Regions from separate parts of the Alkalibacterium iburiense genome, predicted to be linked through region 1. Evidence: predicted binding sites of a transcription regulator. Region 1 holds the regulator's gene; the other holds the start of a gene.

Region 1 (3,711 bases):
CAATTCAATTCCGCGACGAATGCCTACAGGATTAGCACCCGCTGTGACGTTTTTCATTCCTTCGTTGACAATCGCTTGAGCTAGTACAGTCGCTGTAGTTGTCCCGTCACCAGCAATATCGTTTGTTTTGCTTGCTACTTCAACAACTAACTGGGCTCCCATATTTTCGAATTTGTCTTCTAATTCGATTTCTTTGGCGATAGTTACCCCGTCATTAGTAATTTGAGGTGCTCCAAAAGACTTATCCAATATAACGTTTCGCCCTTTTGGACCTAGTGTAACTTTAACTGTATCTGCTAACTTGTCTACTCCGCGAAGCATAGCTGCACGTGCGTTTTCAGAAAATTTAATATCTTTAGCCATGTGTATGTCCTCTCCTTAGTTAAGTAATAGTGATCGACTTAATTATTCCACAATCGCAATAATGTCTGTATCTTTTACAACGAGGTATTCTGTTCCATCATATTTGACTTCTGAACCAGCATATTTTTCAAATACGACTTCGTCACCAACTGATACATCAACCGCTGCACGTTGGCCGTTATCTAATACTCTGCCTTCTCCTACGGCAATAACTTTTGCTGTCTGAGGTTTTTCTTTAGCAGAATCTGGTAATACAAGCCCACTTGCAGTTGTTTCTTCTACTTTTTGTACTTCAAGCAGTACTCTATTTCCTAAAGGTTTTAACATGTTGAAATCCCTCCGTATAATATTAGTCGTTATTTTTATTCACTAGTCTACTAGTGAGATGTGAGTGTTAGCACTCTAAGGTGTCGAGTGCTAACTCCACTTATTAGTATATTCAAAACTCATGAATCTTGCAAGTCCTAAATTTGAAAAAAATAGATTTCTTCCTTTGTGGAAACCCTTCTTGATTTGTGTTAAATTACTAGTATTATGGATTTTAATTGCTAAAGGATGAAACTAATGAACCTTAACCGAAGTAATAAGAAAGCTGCTACACAAATCATTGTACTTTATATTATTATTCAGTTAGTCACAGCCATTGTGCCTTTTTACTTTCCAGAATCTTCAGGACCAGAACTCTTCCTCACTTTTTCCATTGTGATGTTCAGCTTGGGAGCTCTTGGAATGATATGGATTGTTAGAAGACAGCAGATGCAATTTGATTTCGAAGATTCTTTTTCACAACAGCGCAAAGAAATCCTCACTTGGGGGATTGCAGGGGTGTTTATAGCCTTATTTGTACAAAATATTGCGAGCATCATCGAAGTGATCGTCTTAAATTCCCCCATGGAATCTCAAAACACAGAACAGATTATGCAAATTGTATCAAGTTACCCTGTCTTTTTAATTCTAGCAGGTATTGCCGGACCAATAATGGAAGAATTTGTCTTTAGAAAAGCCATATTCGGTATGCTTATTGATAAAATCGGAGGCATAGGAGCAGCGGTAGTCAGCTCTTTACTTTTTGCTTTTATCCATTTTGACGGTTTACTGTTAGTTTATTCATCTATGGGCTTTGTGTTTGCGTGGCTTTACTACAAAACGAAAAATATTTGGACTCCCATTATTGCTCACTGCTTGATGAATATTATGGCAGTTGTTCTTAACTTGCTTTAAATGAAAGGTCTTAATAGGACTAAAAGATAGAAAGGATTCAAGATGACTGAAAAACAAATCAAATTTCAAATTGGCTTTAAATATGTCTTCTTCCTGCTTTTTCTTTACTTTACAATTGATTCAGTAGGTTCAAGCGGATGGAGCCTTTTCTCCATACTTTTTGCCCTTATTGCGACAAGAGACTTTGTTCAAGGGACGCGTTTAGCAGAAGTCTATTATCGAATAAAAAAACATCAGAAGAAAAACTGACATCCATGCAGTGATTCCTCTCATAACTAAAAGCACGACCCTTTTTCCTTATTTAATAAAGGAAGTAGGGTCGTGCTTTTGTCTGTGCTAGTCGTTATAAAAAAGATCGTCTAATGGATTATCTGCCTCTTCTTCTGAATCATCTGCAAAATCCTGGTAATAGTTAATGAAGTAGATAAGTGTCTGTAATTCATTTGTTAAGTCAACATTATGAACCCGTACGCCTTTAGGTACCGTGACTCGGATTGGTGTAAAGTTCATAATCCCTTTCGCTCCCCCTTCAACCAGCTTATCTGTCATCTCTTGTGCAATATCAGAAGGAACGGTCAAAATAGCCACATCAATCTGCTGCATATCCAGTTGTTCAATCAATTCATCTACATGATAAATAGGGACACCCTGATGAATTGTTCCAATAAGGTCTTCATGAACATCAAACCCAGCACTGATTCGAATATTATTGTTGCGACGGAAATTGTAATTTAATAGGGCTTGTCCTAAATTTCCAACTCCAACTAAGGCAACATTCGTTAAGCGATCTTGATTTAATTTTTTACTGAAGAAATTCATTAAGGATTCGACATCGTACCCGTATCCTCTTTTTCCAAGTGCACCAAAGTAAGAGAAATCTCGTCTAATAGTGGCACTGTCTACTTTTACTGCTTCACTTAACTTAGCTGAAGAAACTCGTTCTTTTCCGGCTTCATATAAAAAGCGTAAATAGCGATAATATAAAGGCAATCTTCTTGCTGTTGCTTTTGGTATTTTCTTTTCTGCCATGTTTATTCTCCTCTTTTAAATATATAACTTTAGGGTTTCATCCTCAATCAGTCAATTCTTTTTGTGCATTCACAAACTAGTGACCTTAGAACATAATTTATTATACCACTATTATGAGTAAAATAAAGATTTATCTCTAAAGGAAAGCTTAAAGTTTCATAAACAGCCCATTACTCTTCTTGTTCATTTGTGAACGTTACCACTGATTATGCACATATTACTTTAAGTTAGTTATCCCGTAACAGGGACCAGATAGGGTTTGTTAACGTGTGCGATTATGCTAAACTAAGAGAAGATAAGATTGCTTAGAAAAAGAGGAAACTATCATGATTGTATTACAAACTCAAAAAATTGCACGACATTTCGGAGCTGAAACGCTCTTTGATAATGTTTCTTTAGAGATTAAAGACTCCTCTAAAATAGGATTAGTTGGTCGAAATGGAGCTGGAAAAACAACCCTTCTGGATATCATTTCAGGCAAAACGGAACCAGATGAGGGGGAAATTCACAAGAAAAAAGATATGACTATTGGATATCTTGATCAACATACAGGCTTGGAGTCTTCCCTCACGATTTGGGAAGAAATGTTCAAAATCGCCGAACCTTTAATGGCTATTCAATCAGAAATGACCCAGTTGGAAAAGCAAATCAGTGATCCGCATTTAGATCACTATACAGTAGAATATAAAGATCTTCTTAGTCGATATGATGCGCTTCAAATCCGCTTTCAGGAAAATAACGGATATGGCATTGAAAGTGAGATCAAATCTGTCCTTCATGGTTTTCGCTTTTACGAAGAAGATTACAATACACCTATTGAACAACTCTCTGGTGGTCAAAAAACACGATTGGCCTTAGCCCGTTTATTATTAGAAAAGAAAGATTTACTGGTTTTAGACGAACCCACAAACCATTTAGATATCGATACATTGGCCTGGTTAGAAAGCTATCTTCAAAGCTACACAAAAGCTCTCTTAATTGTCTCTCACGACCGGTATTTTTTAGACAAAGTGGTAAATGAGATTTATGAGGTCTCCAGAGGCAGTGTGTCTCATTATCCTGGAAATTACTCTGCTTATTTGGATTTAAAGGCTGAAA
Region 2 (3,711 bases), on a different contig from region 1:
GGATTGCGTTGACTCGTCTCTACTTTATCCAAACCAGATGACGCAGCCATTTCTATCACAGCAAGTTTTTTATCACCGGACAAGCCATAAAAGGAAGAGACTTTTTCTCCTAAGGGACCTGTAACGAATAATTCTTTAATGGTTCCCCCAGTCGCATCACTGATAGATTGGACCGTTCCTTCTCCTCCATCAGCCATGGGTATTTTCACGTACTCTTCATTGGGCAGGATTTTTTTAAAGCCTTCTTCAATGGCTGTGGCAGCCTCCAGAGCCGTCATGCTTTCTTTAAATGAATCAGGTGCGATAACAATTTTCATAATCTTATCCTTTCTCTTCTTTCTGTTTTATCCAAATAGTCCGAAAATGATCACGGAAATGATCGTAATAACGAGTCCGACTAATGATTCATAAGGAATGACTTTCAATCTATCTTTAAAACTCATCATGACACTTCCACCGGTTGCATGGTAAAAACTACCGTGTGGCAAGTGGTCTAAAACGGTTGCGCCTGCATGAATCATAGCGGCACCAGCAATAGCCGACACACCAGACTCCATAAGCGTTGTACTAAATACAGAGCTCGCGACAATGGATCCTGACGTGGTTGAAGCCGTAGCGGCAGACATCATAATCCCGGCAAATGGAGCAAGTAAATATTCTGGCAAGCCAATATTGGCAATGAAATTAACTAGGACATCGCCTAATGTGGAATTTGAAATAATTCCAGCAATTAAACCTGTTCCGATTAAAAGAACAGCGACGTTAGACATTTTACTTAATCCAAAGGACGCTTGATCGATAATTCCTTTGAATTTACCCATAATGAGTGAACCGGCGATTCCCCCTAAAGGTAAGGCAACCATAGGGTCAATGACAATATCAAACACAGGTCTGAGTGAAAGTAAAAGAACGGCTACAATCGGTCCGGATAAGGCTGTTATAAAGCTAGGTAATTCCTTATCTGTCAGTTCATCCGTATCCACATCTTCCAGCGCCACTTCTACCCCTTTGTTCGTTAAGCGTTTAGCTAAAAAGTAAGTAACAAATAAAGCGAAAATCCCAGGAATCACTCCTGCTAGCATCACTGAAGTCAAAGGTGTCCCAAACGCATCTGATACAGCAATTGTGTTAGGATTTGGTGACATGATGTTACCGGCTTTTCCTCCACCAATCATAGCAAGTAAAATAGACGTTTTACTTAACTTGGCATTCTTGGCAATAATCAAAGCAATTGGGGCAACGGTAATAACGGCAATATCGATAAATACCCCTACAGCGGTTAGAATCAAAGTGGCTAACGCTAAAGCAAACAAGGCTCGCGTTTCCCCAATTTTTGAAATGATAGTGCGTGCGATGGATTCAGCCGCTCCTGTTTCGATGAGGACACCAGCTAATATACCGGCTGCTAAAATACGCAAAATGGCCGTCATCATCCCTTGAGCTCCTCCGATCATCAAGGTGATTGTATCACTTAAACTCGCTCCACCAATTAATCCTCCAGCTAAAGCACCAACTAACAACCCGTAAACAGATGGTGTTTTTATAAAAATTAAAGCGATTGCAATAATGAGTCCAATTACGGCTCCTAAAGCAGTTACTTGTATATCCAATTTTCTTCCTCCTTATGTATCTGTTGTAAGCTAATCTTACTCTTTAGTGAATCCGTTTACTATATCTTCAAGACTAATTTATTGAGCATTGTTTTTGTCCTGCAGACCAAATATAATAAGAGATGAATCCATATAGGAGGTTTAAAATGGAAATTTCCGCTACTATTGCTCAAGAAATCGTCTCACAGATGAAAATTGTTCTTTCTCAGGAGATTAACTTCATGAACAGTCAAGCCATCATCATTGCCAGCACAGATTCTTCTCGAATCGGGAATTTTCACGGAGGTGCAGAAACGGTCTTAAAAACAAGACAGCCTCTAGTGATTGAATGTAACAATCAGTTCACTGGCAGCAAAAAAGGAATCAATATGCCCATCACATTTGAAAAAGAAGTCATTGGAGTTATAGGAATCACTGGTGAAAAGGAAAAGGTCATGAAAAATGGAGAAATCATTAAGAAGATGACTGAAATTTTGATTAAAGAAGACTTTCTGAAAAATATTACTCTGCAGAAAAGAAATCAATCAAGGTATATCATTGAAAAACTCCTTACCTATCATACGGCCCCTTCATCTTTTGAGGAGCCAGATGTTTTCAGTTATGATTATTCAAGACCACATATTTCAGCAGTTGGGCAATTAGATTGGGAAGGATCTTTTCGCTATGAGGATCTCTATACCCTACTGGATCAAGAGTTCTTTCATACTTCCCAATATAAATACACCATACTTAATAATCAGCTGTTTCTACTCATACAAGATAGTAATGCCCAAGCAGTCTCAAAGACACTGGATTCTTTAGGCAAAAAAATAAGCTCTGCTTTCAAATCGCCTTTTTATTTTGGAGTAAGCTCATTAAGCTTTTCAGAAGATGAGGCCAGCCAAGCCTTTCAGCACGCTCGTGATGCACTCAGCTGGAATATCTCTTATGATAAAAAGGGATTACTTGAATATAATGACATGGATTTAGGACTGCTATACTCCCACCTGTCCAAAAAGAACAAAAGACCTTTTATAGATAAAATCTTATCGGGTATTCCAGAAACGGAGTATGTAGAACTTAAAAAAGTGCTGCTGACTTACGGTGAATTTAATAAGAGTTTGTCTAGAAGCGCCGAACATTTATTTATCCATAAAAACTCTTTTCAATATAAACTGAATAAAATTTACACGTACACTGGATACGATCCGAAAGTACTAAATGACTATGTACGTCTTTATTTAGCTTTTTTATTGAATGATAAATGAAAGATTATATGTTGTTGCCTCAGTAACACAAGTTGTAATTTTATTTTTTTCAATTACACTAGATGTATGAAGATTCAAGGTTTTCAGAATATATTTAGTGAGGAGACTAAATATGAAACGTCGGATAGTAACTTTAATAGGTCTTTTATTCATCGTAATTGGGATAGTCATGCTTTCTCTTCCAAAAATGGCAGAATATAATATCAATAACCATGTCACTAGAGTCGATGACATGTATCATACTCTTGACTCCAATCAACTACGAAGTAATGTGGAATCAGAAGCTGAATTTGACTTTTCAGCCATTGATGACATCAGTCCAACCGATACTTTTTTTGATCCTGCTAATCTCGATAGCAATCTAGTTTTAGGACAAATCGTTATTCCTAGTATTGATGTACAGTTGACAATTTTTAAAGGGATTACAAATCAGATTTTAAATGCTGGGGTTGGGACAATGAAAGAGAATCAGACGATGGGGAAAAGTAACTATTCTCTGGCAGGGCACTATACTCATAGTGGTCAATTATTTGGCAGACTAGAAGAATTGAACATTGGGGATAAAATCTTATTGAATGATAAAGAGATGATATATGAATACGACGTATATGACACGTTAATTGTTCCCCCTACTGCAGTAGAAATGATTGAAGATCAATTGGCTGAAGAACATGGGAATGCTATTGTGTCTTTAATGAATTGTTTTTATGTTGATGATGTAAATACAGGCGATCGTTATTTTGTATTAGGAGAATTAGTTGGAACACATCCATACTCTGAAGCTGGTGTAGCAATGAATCATTTCTAAATTCTATCAAACAAAGTTCAACAAAAAAGCAGATCCGATTGGGTCT

Evidence for each region. The regulator Rex, encoded in region 1, represses fermentation and respiration genes when NADH is low (regulators of the CRP and FNR family bind a similar motif). The targets are predictions, from matches to a motif close to TTGTGAANTANTTCACAA.
Region 2: a site for Rex is predicted at 1,655-1,672, ahead of ABDZ53_RS09200 (GntP family permease). Genes of this name have one in related genera too.

Annotation. Positions count from the first base shown of each region.
Region 1 covers NZ_BAAACW010000039.1:47,354-51,064, forward strand. The annotation lists gene groL (chaperonin GroEL) at 1-363, opposite strand, end outside; gene groES (co-chaperone GroES) at 406-690, opposite strand; gene ABDZ53_RS03300 (CPBP family intramembrane glutamic endopeptidase) at 928-1,584, shown strand; gene ABDZ53_RS03305 (DUF4305 domain-containing protein) at 1,627-1,833, shown strand; gene ABDZ53_RS03310 (redox-sensing transcriptional repressor Rex) at 1,921-2,613, opposite strand; gene ABDZ53_RS03315 (ABC-F family ATP-binding cassette domain-containing protein) at 2,940-3,711, shown strand, end outside.
Region 2 covers NZ_BAAACW010000110.1:43,876-47,586, reverse strand. The annotation lists gene ABDZ53_RS09205 (glycerate kinase) at 1-317, opposite strand, end outside; gene ABDZ53_RS09200 (GntP family permease) at 345-1,610, opposite strand; gene ABDZ53_RS09195 (CdaR family transcriptional regulator) at 1,757-2,857, shown strand; gene ABDZ53_RS09190 (class A sortase) at 2,970-3,665, shown strand.